Regions from separate parts of the Allobosea sp. 2RAB26 genome, predicted to be linked through region 1. Evidence: riboswitches for the same ligand, from Rfam matches in the RefSeq annotation. Region 1 holds a riboswitch; the other holds the start of a gene.
The links. Region 1 has a riboswitch for cobalamin ahead of AB4118_RS21270 (ABC transporter substrate-binding protein). Riboswitches for the same ligand answer to the same signal wherever they lie in the genome.
Positions count from the first base shown of each region.

Region 2: another riboswitch for cobalamin. It lies ahead of AB4118_RS11355 (TonB-dependent receptor plug domain-containing protein); the one in region 1 lies ahead of AB4118_RS21270 (ABC transporter substrate-binding protein).

Region 1 covers NZ_JBFRGS010000011.1:72,962-79,757, reverse strand. Annotated here, with positions in the region: gene AB4118_RS21290 (aminodeoxychorismate synthase component I) at 1-1,785, shown strand, start outside; gene AB4118_RS21285 (class I SAM-dependent methyltransferase) at 1,797-2,462, opposite strand; gene AB4118_RS21280 (ABC transporter ATP-binding protein) at 2,475-3,242, opposite strand; gene AB4118_RS21275 (FecCD family ABC transporter permease) at 3,239-4,207, opposite strand; gene AB4118_RS21270 (ABC transporter substrate-binding protein) at 4,273-5,301, opposite strand; cobalamin riboswitch at 5,578-5,787, opposite strand; gene AB4118_RS21265 (ribonucleotide-diphosphate reductase subunit beta) at 5,878-6,796, opposite strand, start outside.
Region 2 covers NZ_JBFRGS010000005.1:200,540-207,335, reverse strand. Annotated here, with positions in the region: gene AB4118_RS11370 (FixH family protein) at 1-41, shown strand, start outside; gene AB4118_RS11365 (heavy metal translocating P-type ATPase) at 46-2,253, shown strand; gene ccoS (cbb3-type cytochrome oxidase assembly protein CcoS) at 2,250-2,426, shown strand; cobalamin riboswitch at 2,444-2,643, shown strand; gene AB4118_RS11355 (TonB-dependent receptor plug domain-containing protein) at 2,765-4,708, shown strand; gene AB4118_RS11350 (ABC transporter substrate-binding protein) at 4,705-5,571, shown strand; gene AB4118_RS11345 (FecCD family ABC transporter permease) at 5,568-6,593, shown strand; gene AB4118_RS11340 (ABC transporter ATP-binding protein) at 6,593-6,796, shown strand, end outside.

The DNA.
Region 1 (6,796 bases):
ATGCTCACGACGCGGCGCCCCTTCGTGCTGCTGGAGGATCGGCTCGCGGCGGCCGCGTCGGCCCAACTCTACTGTGATCCGGTCGAGGTCGTTCGATGCGACCATACCGAGGAGATCTCGTCTGCGCTCGGTCGAATCGAAGATGGCCTGTCCCGGGGGCTGCATGCCGCCGGCTTCCTGAGCTACGAGCTGGGATACGCCTTCGAGCCACGCCTCGTCGCGTCGATGCCACAGGCGAGGGCGCTCCCCCTGCTGTGGTTCGGGCTGTTTCCGGCGCCGTTGCAGCTTCCTGCAGCGCAGCTGGATCAGACGTTTGGAGCACTGGGGCCCCCGCCGTCGCTCGGCGCTGTTCGTCCGCAGCTCGATGCGCCTGCGCACGCGGCCAAGATCCAGCGTGTGCTGGACTATCTTCACGCCGGCGACGCCTACCAGATCAACCTGACCTTTCCGATCGACTTTCGCTACGACGGCGATCCCCTCGCGCTCTATGCCGCCTTGCGGTCGAGCCAGCCCGTGGCGCATGGCGGTATCGTCGCCATCGACGATGCGAGCATCCTGTCGGTTTCGCCGGAGCTCTTTCTTGAGGTCGAGTCGGGGCGGGCGACGACGCGCCCGATGAAGGGAACAGCACCGCGGCGCGACGGACCGGCAGCGGAGCGCGCCGCTATGGAAGAGTTGCAGGCCGACCCCAAGCAACGCGCCGAGAACCTGATGATCGTCGACCTGCTGCGCAACGATCTCGGACGGATCAGCGCCATGGGGTCGGTCGAAGTGCCAAGCCTCTTCCAGGTCGAGACCTATCCGACATTTCACACGCTGACGTCGACGGTGACATCCAGGTTGCGTCCCGGCCTCTCGCTCGAAGACCTGCTGCGGGCTGTCTTCCCCTGCGGCTCGATCACAGGCGCGCCGAAGCTGCGTGCGATGGAGATCATCCGCGAACTTGAGGACGGGGCGCGCGATCTCTATACCGGTTCGATCGGGCAGATCTCGCCCAATGGCGATCTTCGCTTCAATGTCGCGATCCGTACAGCAACGATCCTTCCGGGCGGTGCCGGCCGCTATGGCGTTGGCGGCGGCATCGTCACGGATTCGCGTGCTGCGGACGAGTATTCCGAATGCCTGCTCAAGGCCCGTGTCCTGACCGACCTGGCTGTTGATTACGGGCTTATTGAAACGATGGGCTGGTCGCATGAGACCGGTTTTGCACAGCTGCACCTGCATCTCGACCGCCTGGACCGTTCGGCAAAGGCGCTCGGCTTCCGCTTCGACCGCGACGAGGCGGAAACGCGTCTTGCTGCTCTGGTCGAGACCTTTGCGCCGCAAGGGCTGCGCCGAATCCGCCTCGAACTCCATCGCAACGGCGTGCTCGATATCGCCGCACCAGTGCTCGCTGCCGAGCCGGACCGGCCTCTCGAGGTCGTCCTCGCCGCCGCAAGGGCCGACGAAGGCGACCCATTCCTGCGGTACAAAACAACGCGCCGTCGTATCTACGAGACCGCATTTGCGGCAGCCGTCGATTGCGGGGCCGATGAAGCCGTCTTCCAGAACCGCGCAGGCTTTGTCACCGAAGCAACGCGCAGCAACATCTTCGTCGAGCGGGACGGAATCCTGCTCACACCGCCCCTGTCCGATGGTCTCTTGCCGGGCGTGCTGCGCCAGACCCTGATCGAGAGCGGACGGGCCGTTGAGCGGCAACTGCGCCCGGGAGATCTCGCTCGGGCCGGGCACTGGTTCCTGGGCAATAGCCTGCGCGGCTTGAGGCCCGCTCGATTGATGAGCTGAAGCCTGCGCGGCTAGCCAGCGAGTGAGCGGGCAGTCAGGACGAAGACGGGGACATTTCCCGGGTAGGGAGAAGCGGGGAGCAGGTGCTGCCAGCATCTGACCCCGGAGAACCCAGCTTGCGCGAGCAGGTCCTGTGCTGCGGCTTCCGTCAAGCCATCATGCAGGGGTAGGCGTGCGGCAAGCTCCTCTGGATAGGTGGAACGATATTCAGGAGCCACCGACCACAACCCGTCGGACACGAGCACGAGACCGCCCGGCCGCAGAATGCGGTGGGCCTGCAGCAACCCTTCAATGGGGCGCTCGAGCGTCCAGAGGACATTGCGGAGCGTGACGATATCGGCCGACGCATCGGTAATCTCGGCCGCTTCGATCGTGGCGTCCTGAAACGCAATGCCGAGGCCGGCTTGCCGAGCCGCCGCACGGGCGACCGCCAGCATGTTCGCAGACCCGTCGCAGGCGCGGACGCGATGCCCCAGCGACGCGGCGAGGAGGGCGCAAGCGCCCGTCCCGGTCCCGAGATCGACAACGTCCTTGGGGCCATCCGCCTGGAAGGCGGCCTCAAGCACGGCCCGCCAGAGCTCGCTCTGGGCGACATGGGAGGCAGCACCATCAAATTTGGGGGCACGGGCGTTCCAGTAGTCGGTGACGCCGGCCCCAACGCTTCGCTGCATCGTCATGGCTTTCCCGCCTCAAAAGGGTTCGATCAGATACTCGATATGCCTTCGGCCCGATGCGGCGCGGCGGATGGAGACCGCGACACCGAAGACATGCTGGATCAGCGCTTCGGTCATCACGGTTTCCGGCGTCCCGGCATCGACCAGCTTGCCCTCATGCAGCACGGCGATCTCGTCGCAGAAAAGCGATGCCAGGTTGAGATCATGCAAGGCCATGATGCAGGTGATACCCAGGCGCCTGATCAGGGTCAGGATCGAGAGTTGGTGCTGGATATCGAGATGGTTGGTCGGCTCGTCGAGGATAAGTTCACTCGGCATTTGCGCGAGTGCGCGCGCGATGTGGACGCGCTGGCGCTCTCCGCCCGATAGCGTATGCCAGAACTGGTCATGTCGATCGGCCATATCGACGCGTGCCAGCGCGGCCTCGACCGCGTCTTCGTCGGCCGCTGTCCAGGACGCGAGTGCGCCGCGATGCGGGGTCCGTCCGAGTCTGACGACGTCGCACACAGAGAGCTGGATTTCAGTCGTCGCCTGCTGCTCGACAAAGGCCAGGCGCCGGGCGAGGTCGTGCCGCGACAAGGTGCCGATCTCGCGGTCGTCCAGCGTCACCACGCCGCTTGCGACCTTGCGCAGGCGGCACAGCAGCCTCAACAGGCTCGACTTTCCCGAACCGTTGGGGCCGATGAGACCGAGGATCTTTCCCGGTTCGGCGTGCAGCGTCACGCCGTCCACGATCACGCGCCCTCCGGCGCTCCAACGGACGTCGCGCGCGGCCAGCGTCATGCCGGTCGCCTCGCGCGATAGAGTATGAAGGCGAAAGCCGGGGCGCCGAACAGCGCCGTCACGACGCCGATCGGCAGAATCTGCTGCGGCACCAGCGTCCGCGACAGGATGTCGGCAAGAATCATGAAGATTGCACCGATGATCAGGCATGCCGGGAGCAGCCGGGCATGGGCTGGGCCCGTCAGGAAGCGCGCGGCGTGGGGTATGACGAGACCGACGAACCCGATCGTGCCGACGATACTGACCATGGTCGCTGTCATCACAGCCGTCGTCACGAACAGCACGATGCGCACGCGGGTCACCGCCACGCCCAACGCGGCCGCGGCATCCGCGCCGAAGGCGAACGCATCGAGCGCCTTCGTATGAAAGATGCAGACAGCGAAGCCCGCGAAGGCCACTGGCGTAGCGAGCCAGACATCGGGCCAGCGCACCCCCCCGAAATTACCGAGAAGCCAGAACATCACGCCGCGGGCCTGTTCGGCACTGGCCAGCGTGGTGACGATCGTCGCGGTCGCCGCATTGAACAGCTGCGATCCGGCGACGCCTGCGAGGATCACGCGGTCGGTCGCGCCACCGGCCCCTGCGGCGAGCAAGGCAACGATGACGAGCGCAGCAATGGCGCCGAGGAAGGCACCGCCAGATATGCTGAGCGCAGCACCGCCGAAGCCCAGGATCATCACCGCGACCGCACCCGTCGAGGCTCCGGCCGAGATACCGAGGATATAGGGCTCTGCGAGCGGATTGCGCAGCAGCGCCTGCAGGATTGCGCCCGAAAGCGCGAGCGCTCCTCCGCAGAGGGCCGCCACCACAGCCCGGCTCAACCGGTAGTCGAAGATGACGCCCTGCTGGATCGCGCTCACGGGGTAGTCGAGATCGAACAACCCGTTGCCCAGGGCCCTGAAGACCGTGGCAAGCGGGATCGACATTTCGCCGATTGTCACGGCGAGCGCGATCGCGAGTATCATCACGACGAAGGCGAGGATCGCTACTGCGCCCCTCGCCAACCAGTTGGGCCGAACCACTCCATGGCTCACTTGGTGAGGCCGAAGCTCTTGATGCCGTTGGCCAGCGCCTCGATGCCGTCGATCGTATCAAGCCCGGCCCTGGTCGCGCCGACATCCATGATCACGATCCGCTGCTGCCGGCTGGCGTCGAGCTTGCTCGCAACCGCGTCGGTCTTGAGGAAGTCGAGCTTGAGATTGATGTCATCTGCTGGGAAACGCCGGCGATCCATCTTGACCACGACGATGACGGCAGGGTTGGCGGAAGCGACGGTCTCCCAACCAACCAGCGGCCATTCCTCGTTGGTGGTGATGACGTTCCGGGCGCCGAGCTTCGACAGGATATAGGCAGGCACGCCATTCTTGCCGGCCAGGAAGGCGTCGCCCTTGATGTCCTTGCTGGAGAACCAGACCACGACGGGGACATCCTGCGGCTTGATACCGGCCACAGAAGCGACCGCCTTGTCCTCGCGGGCCTTCAATTCGGCGACCAGCGCCTCGGCGCGATCGGAGACGTCGAAGATCTGCCCGAACTCGCGAATATTGCGGTAGACGAGATCCATCGTGAACATCTGCGTGCGGACGCCGTCGCCCGGCCCGGAATTGTCCTTTCCGACGCAGTCGGTGGGCGAGACATAGGTCGGCACCTTCAGCTTCGCAAACTGGTCGCGCTTGCCGACGATGCCGTTGGGGCCGATATGCCATTCGAACATCGCAGTCACGAGGTCGGGTTCCTGGGCGACGACGGCCTCGAAACTCGGATCGTTGTCGGCAAGCCGCTTCACCTTGGCGTTGACCGCCTCATAGGGCTTCGCGACAGGGCTGAACCACACGGCTGTGCCCACGACCTTGTCGCCGAGCCCGAGCGCGTAGAGGATCTCGGTCTGCGTCTGTCCGACCGCCACGACGCGCTTTGGCGCCTGGTTGAACGTTATCGTCTCCCGGCAATTCTCCAGCGTCAGCGGATACTGCGTCGGCGCGGCCAAGGCCGCTCCGGACATCGACATGCCGATGGCTGCGACGAACGAAAGGCAAGAAAGGCGTGCGGCGCTGCGCATTGAAGTCTCCGATAGCGTCGAGCGGCGGCATGCGTCGCGAGGCTCGGGGGCCTCGCACGGCCGATCCTGTAATGCAACAATATTACAATTTTGATAGACTGCTCGACGAGTCTGCGTCAAGCGCTCTGCCGCGGCTGCGACCGCGTGGTTCGGCATCATGGACATGGAATTCATCGCTCCCCGAGATGACGAGCCGGGAGCTTGAGCGGATCGGTTCGGGGGTGCGGGTCTACGACCTGCCGCCGACGCAAATCCCCCCGGACACCCCGCCCGAAAGACGCTTCTGCGATCAGGGCAGGTCTCCTGGCTCGCGGGTCAGCGCTGGCTTCGCCCGGCCTTCCCGGCGTGAGAGCGCCAGTGGACGTTGGGAGAAGAGCTCGCCGCTTACAGTTGCGGGGGCAGCCTCGGATTCGGCGCAGGGCGCCTCACCGAATTCCCTCTTAGCTTCGGGCCTGGACCCGAGGAACCTTGATCGCGGCCGACCATAGAGGGGCCCAAGGCGGCGTCAAGCCGCAGGCACCGACCACACCGCCTGCTGATGGAGCCCTGCAGCGAGACGGCTCCATCCTTCTCGGCTCACTCCCAGCTCAGGGCGCCGCCGTTCTGGTATTCGATGACGCGGGTCTCGAAGAAGTTCTTCTCCTTCTTCAGGTCCATCGCCTCGCTCATCCAGGGGAACGGGTTTTCCGTTTCCGCGAAGACCGGCGCGAGGCCGAGCTGCGCGCAACGGCGGTTGGCGATGAAATGCATGTACTGCTCGCAGAGCGCAGCATTCAGGCCGAGGAAGCCGCGCGGCATGGTGTCCCGGCCATAGGCGGCCTCGAGTTCGGCAGCGTCGCGGATCATGCCGCGCAGCTCGTCCTGGAAGGCCTTGGTCCAGAGATGCGGGTTCTCGATCTTGATCTGGTTGATCACGTCGATGCCGAAATTCAGGTGAATGCTCTCGTCGCGCAGGATGTACTGGTACTGCTCGGCGATGCCGACCATCTTGTTGCGTCGGCCGAGCGACAGGATCTGGGCGAAGCCGGTATAGAACCACATGCCCTCGAAGATCACGTAGAAGGCGACGAGGTCGCGCAGGAAGGCCTGATCGGCCTCGGGCGTGCCGGTCTCGAAATCGGGATCGTCGAGATGCTGGGTGTGCTTCAGGGCCCAGGCCGCTTTGTCGGTGATCGAGGGCACCTCGCGATACATGTTGAAGAGTTCGCCCTCGTCGAGGCCGAGACTCTCGACGATGTACTGGAAGGTGTGGGTGTGCACCGCCTCCTCGAAAGCCTGGCGCAGCAGGTACTGCCGGCATTCCGGATTGGTGAGATGACGGTAGATCGCGAGCACGATGTTGTTGGCGACGAGGCTTTCCGAGGCCGCGAAGAAGCCGAGATTGCGCTTGATCGTGCGGCGCTCGTCCTCGGTCAGCCCGTCCTTCGACTTCCACAGAGCGATATCGGCCTGCATCGAGACCTCTGTCGGCATCCAGTGATTGTTGCAGCCGGCG
Region 2 (6,796 bases), on a different contig from region 1:
CGGTCTTCTCCTCACGCAGCCGCATCATGCTGAAGGACTGACCGCATGGCCGCGCAGCAGGATCTCTCGGTCTTCGTCCGCCATCGTGAGAGTGGGGTCGCGGGCATGGAACTCGCGGTGGAGAACATCCGCTGCGCCGGCTGCATGCACGCGATAGAGAACGGCCTCGCCCGCGAGGCCGGTATCCTCAGCGCCCGCGTCAATCTCGCGCTGACGCGCGTCACGGTCGAGTGGACGGAAGGCGCGCTGCGCCCCGAGGCCGTGATCGAGCGCCTCTCCCGGCTCGGCTTCAAGGCATACCCCTTCCTGCCGGCCTCCGGGCGGGATGACGACACAAGCGAGGAAAGGCGGCTGTTGCGCTATCTCGGCGTCGCCGGCTTCGCCTCGATGAATATCATGCTGCTCTCCGTCTCGGTCTGGTCGGGCAATAGCAGTGACATCAATCCGGTCACGCGCGACTTCTTTCACTGGCTCTCGGCCCTGATTGCCTTGCCGACCGCCGCCTATGCCGGCCGCCCCTTCTTCGAGAGCGCTCTCCGGGCACTGCGCGCCGGCGCCGTCAACATGGACGTGCCGATCACGCTTGGCATCGTGCTCGCGCTCGGCATGTCGGTGGTGGTGACCTGGAACCACGCCGAGCATGCTTATTTCGACGGCGCGGTGATGCTGATCTTCTTCCTGCTGATCGGGCGCTATCTCGACCAGCTGATGCGCCGCCGCACGCGCGACCTCGCCGGCAATCTCGCCGCGCTGAAGGCGGAAACAGCGACCCGGCTGATGCCGAATGGCGAGGCGGTGGTGATGCCGATCGCGGCGATCGCCACGGGCGACCGTGTCCTGATCCAGCCCGGCGAGCGCATCAGCGTCGATGGCGTCATCGAGACCGGCCATTCCGAAATCGACCAGAGTCTGGTCACGGGCGAAACCCTGCCGCACGCCGTCGCGCCCGGCGCACAGGTCTATGCCGGTACCCTCAACCTCTCCGGAGCCTTGACGGTAAAGGTCGCGGCTGCCGCCAGCGGCACGCTGCTCGATGAGATCGATGCGCTGATGGCGCGCGCGGTCGAAAGCCGGTCGCGCTATGTCAAGCTCTCCGACCGGGCGGCCAGGCTCTACGCCCCTCTTGTCCACGCCACTGCGCTCGCGACTCTCTTGGGCTGGATCGCCTTCGGTCTGCCCTGGCCCGAAGCCCTGATCATCGCCATCACCGTTTTGATCATCACCTGCCCCTGCGCGCTCGGGCTCGCGATTCCAGCCGTGCAGGTCGTTGCCGCCTCAGCCCTGTTCAAGCGCAAGGTCATGTTGAAACAGGGTGATGCGCTGGAACGCCTCGCCGAGGCTGATGTCGCAGTCTTCGACAAGACCGGCACACTCACCTTGCCTGACCCCGATCTGGTCAATGGCGACGAGATCGATGCCGCAACCTTGCAGGCCGCCGGCCGATTGGCTGCCGCGAGCCGCCACCCTCTCGCCCGCGCCATCGCCCGTGCCGCCGGCAATCCCGCACCTGCGAGCGATGTCAGCGAAAATCATGGCGCAGGCTTGAGCGCGATCGTCGGCGGGATCGAAACCCGCCTCGGCAGTGTCGGCTATTGCGGGGTCGGGGCCGAAGCCGCAATCGTCGCCGCCCGCCATCCGGCTGCCTCCCTGATCGCGTGGCGCCATGGCAATGAATGCGCCGTCTTCGCGGTTGACCAGCAGATACGGCCGGAGGCGCGCGACTGCATTGCCGCGTTGCGCGAGCTTGGCCTCGAGATCCGTATCCTCTCCGGCGACCGGAGCGAAGCTGTTGCGCCTGTCGCGTTGGCCCTCGGCATCACGGAGGCCGAATCCGGCCTGCGCCCCGACGAGAAGCTCAAGGCCCTCGACCGGCTCAGCGCCAAGGGGCGCAAGGTGCTGATGATCGGGGATGGGTTGAACGACGCCCCGGCCCTTGCCAAGGCCCATGTCTCGATCTCTCCGATCAGCGCGACCGACCTGGCGCAGGCATCGGCCGACATCGTCTTCATCGGCGACAGCCTGATGCCGGTCGCCGACAGCCTGCGCATCGCCCGCAGCGCCCGCAACCTCATGCTGGAAAACCTCTGGTTCGCGGTGTTGTACAATGCCGTCGCGGTGCCGATTGCCGTCGCGGGGTTCGCGACGCCGCTGGTTGCTGCCGTCGCGATGTCGGGCTCGTCGCTGGTGGTCACGCTGAACGCCCTGCGCGCCGGGCGCGGCCTGCCCGGCCAGAATACGGGAGCAAGCGCATGAACATCCTGGTGATCCTGTTCCCGCTGGCGCTCGGTCTCGGACTGCTGGGGCTGGCAGCCTTCTTCTGGTGCATGCGCACCGGCCAGTTCAGCGATCTCGAGGGGCCGAGCTGGCGCATCCTCAGGGATGACGACCTGCGCTCACCTGGGGACACCAACCTCAACGATCATTGACGCCGCTGCCGTTCCGGCCTTACCTCGCCGGCGACGGTTCCCTTAGGGGATCAAAAGGGAATGCGGTGCGGATGGTTCGCCATTCAATGCCGTGGCTGCCCCCGCAACTGTAAGCGGCGAGCCTTTCGCCACACGCCACTGGGCCCTCGGACCTGGGAAGGCGGCGTCAAGGCACCGACCCGCGAGCCAGGAGACCTGCCGTCAGCCGTGGTCACACGCGAACACGTTCGGACGGGGTGTTTCGATCGCTTGTTGAACTGCACGCTGGCCAAGGGCAGCGGGCGGGGCCTCGCGTTCGCGGTGACGTGCCACTGACGTCAACGCCCGAGGTTTCACCAGTGATCCGCCTTTCCCCGACCGCCCGGCGCGGCCGGCTGCTCATAGTCCTGCCGCTTCTCGTCTCTGCCAGCTCCCTGCCCGCCGGCCGGAGCTCGGCCCAGTCCGCTCCGGAAGCGATTTCCCTCGACGAGATCGTCGTCAGCGCGACGACGCGGCCCACGCCAGCCCGCGAGATCGCCAATTCCGTGACCGTCATCACCGCCGGCGATATCCAGCGCGAGCAGCGCCGAACCCTGCCGCAGGCCCTGGCCGCCGTTCCCGGCCTCAATATCGTGCAGATCGGCGGCCCGGGCGGGCAGACCTCGGTCTTCATGCGCGGCACCAACTCCAACCACGTCAAGGTCCTGATCGACGGCATCGAGGCCAACGACCCGTCGACGCCGAACCGCTCCTTCGATTTCGGCTCGGTGCTGACCGACGACATCGAGCGCATCGAAGTGCTGCGCGGTCCGCAAAGCGGCCTCTACGGCGCCAATGCACTGGGCGGTGTCATCTCGATCACGACCAAGCGCGGTGACGGTCCGCCAAAGCTGACGGCCCGCGCCGAGGCCGGCTCATACGGCACCTTCAACCAGGCGGTCAGTCTGAGCGGCGGCGACGACCGCTTCAACTACGCCCTCAGCATCGCCCATTTCAAATCGGATTCGACCCCGGTGACACCTGCCGGTCTCGTTCCACCCGGGCGCCGCATCAATCCAAACTCCTACGACAACTGGACCTATTCGGCCCGGTTGGGCGTCGCGCTGTCCGATACGCTGTCGCTGAACTGGGTCGGCCGCTACACCGACGGCTACCTGCTCTTCACCGGCGATTCCGGTTTTCCCAGCACGCCCAGCGGCTTCCGCAGCAGCCAGGACTATAAGCAGGCCTTCACGCGCGGAGAGGTCGTCTGGGATCCGCTCGGCGGGCGCTTCGTCAATCGCTTCGGACTGTCCTACAGCAACCAGGACCGTTCCAACCGCATTCCCAATGCCATTGGTATCCTCGGCCTGCCGACGGAGAATCTCGGCGAACGCACCAAGGTCGACTGGCGCGGCGACCTGGAGCTGATGAAGGGCCAGACCCTGGTGATGGGCCTGCAATATGAGCGCGAGCGGCTGGAAACCCGCGCCCTCACGGCATCCAATGGCAATACTGGCGCCTTTGCCGAACTGCAGTCGAATTTCAGCGACAGGCTCTTCATGGTCTCGAACATCCGCTACGACGATGACGAGACCTTCGGCGGCCACACGACCTACCGCATCGCGCCGGCCTATATCGTGCCGGGAACCGAGACCAAGCTGAAGGCGAGCTACGGCACAGGTTTCAAGGCGCCGACCCTGAGCGAGCGCTTCAGCGATTCTCGCCCGGCCTTCAACTTCTTCGGCAATCCGGACCTGAAGCCGGAGGAAAGCCGCGGCTGGGATCTCGGCTTCGAGCAGCCCTTGCTCGCAGACAAGGTCCGGTTCGGCGCCACTTATTTCCACAACGACATCGAGAACCTGATCGTCACCAACGCAGCACGGAACTCCTATGCCAATATCGGCAAGGCCACGACCAAGGGCGTCGAGGCCTTTGCCGCGCTCGAACTCTCGCCCCAGTTCAAGGTGCGGGCGGACTACACCTTCACCATCGCCAAGGACGACATCGCCCGGCAGGAGCTGCTGCGCCGTCCCCGTCACAAGGCCAGCGTAACGGCAAGCTGGACGCCGGTTGACAAGCTCACCCTTTCGGCGACGCTGATCTATGTGGGTGAGCGCGTCGACGGAAACCGAGACTTCTCGATATCGCGCATGCGGGCGCCGCGAGCTGCCATCGTCAATCTCGCCGCCGAGTACAAGGCAACCGATACGCTCAGTGTCTTCGGCCGCATCGATAACCTGCTGGACAAGCGCTACGAGAACCCCGTCGGCTTCCTGGTGCCGGGTCTCGGTGCCTATGGCGGGCTGAAGGTAACCCTGTGAAGCGCCGGGCAACCCACGCGATCACCGGCCCTGCGCTGGCGCTTGGCCTCTTGCTCGGGTTCGGCGGCCCGATTGCCGCCGAAACGCCGGCAAGGCCTTCCCGCATCGTCTCGCTGAACATGTGCACCGACGAACTGGTGCTGCGGCTCGCCGAGCGCGACCGCATCGCCTCGGTCACCTGGCTCTCCCAGGACCCGCGCAACGCCAACATGTCCGAGGTTGCCAGGACCATCCCGGCCAATCACGGCCTTGTGGAAGAGGTGCTGAGCTACAAGCCGGACCTGATCATCGCTGGCGCCTACACGACGCGCAGCACCGTCGCGCTGCTGAAGAAGGCGGGCGTACCCGTCCGCGAGTTCGGCGTGCCGCGCAGTCTCGCCGAAATGCGCACGCAGATCGCCGAGATGGCGGCCTTGCTCGGCGAGGAGGAACGGGGCAAGGCCCTGATCGCCGCGATAGACCAACGCCTCGAGGCACTCACCGCAAACCCGATCGCCGGCCATCCCAGGGCGCTCGTCCTGCGGCCGAACGGTTTCACGGTCGGGCGCGGCTCCCTCGTAGACGAAATCCTGACCCGCGCCGGTCTGACCAATCTCGCCGCCGAGCTCGGCATCGACAGCTATGGCCAGATCGCACTGGAGACGGTCGCGCTCGGCCAGGCCGACATGCTGATCCTCAACACCACGCCGGACGGCCCTCCCTCGCTCGCCCACGAGATCCTCGGCCATCCGCTGCTGGCGAAGCTCGGCGCGCGGCTCAGGCTTGTCGCCCTCCCCTCGAAACTCTGGACCTGCGCCGGACCGGCCGTGCTCGATGCCATTGAGCTGCTGGCCGCTTCCCGCAAGCAAGGATCGCGCTCATGACAATCGCGGTTCAGGGCAGGATACGGGACAGGGCGCCAAAGCTGGGGCGGCTCATTGTCATGCTGGCCCTGTTGATGCTGGCCATGATGCTCGTTTCCATGGCGGTGGGTTATGCCCCACTCGACATCAAGGCGGCCCTCGCCGACGCCCTCGCCGGACGGAAGACCCTGCCGGCGCTCGTCCTTGTCGAGCTGCGCTTGCCGCGCGCGCTGCTGGGCGCGCTCGTCGGTTTCAGTCTCGGGCTTGCCGGCGCCGCCATGCAGGGCCTGCTGCGCAATCCGCTTGCCGAACCCGGAATCCTCGGAATTTCAAGCGCCGCCGCCTTCGGCGCGGTCGTGGTCTTCTACAGCGGCTTGTCGGCGACGATGGCGCTCGCCCTCCCCTTGGGCGGCATGGCCGGCGCCGCAATGGCGACGCTTCTGCTCTATGCCTTCCTGGGGCGCGGCGCCGGAACGATGACGCTGATCCTCGCCGGTGTCGCGATCAACAGCTTCGCGGGTGCGATGACGGCGCTTGCGCTCAACCTCGCGCCAAATCCTTACGCAGCGTTGGAAATTGTCTTCTGGCTGATGGGCTCGCTCGCGGACCGCAGCCTGCTCCATGTCTGGCTCGTGCTGCCGCCGATGATCCTCGGCTGGCTGTTGCTGCTGTCGACCGCGCCTGCCCTCGACGCACTCACCCTGGGCGAGGACACCGCAAAGAGCCTTGGCTTCGACCTGGCCTGGCTGCGTGCCCGGCTGATCGGCGGAGCTGCACTCGCCGTCGGCAGTGCGGTCGCAGTCACCGGTGCGATTGGTTTCGTTGGTCTTGTCGTGCCGCATCTGCTGCGCCCGCTGGTCGGGAACCGACCGGGCCGGCTGCTGCTCGTCAGCGGCTTCGGTGGAGCGATCCTGACACTCCTCGCCGATACCGCGCTGCGCCTCACCCCGATCCGTCCCGAGCTGAAGCTCGGTGTGGTGACGGCGCTGATCGGAGCCCCCTTCCTGTTCCACCTGATCCATCGCCTGCGGCGGGAGGTCTGATGAAGATCGAAGCCTCGGGAATTTCGCTCACGCTCGGCGGGAAGCCGATCCTGCGCGACATCGATATCGCGCTTTCGGCAGGTGAAATGGTCGGGCTGATCGGCCCCAACGGCGCCGGCAAGACGACCTTGCTGCGTGTGCTCGCCGACCTCGTCACACCTGATTCCGGCGAGGTGCACTATGACGGGGTGACCGTTCGGACG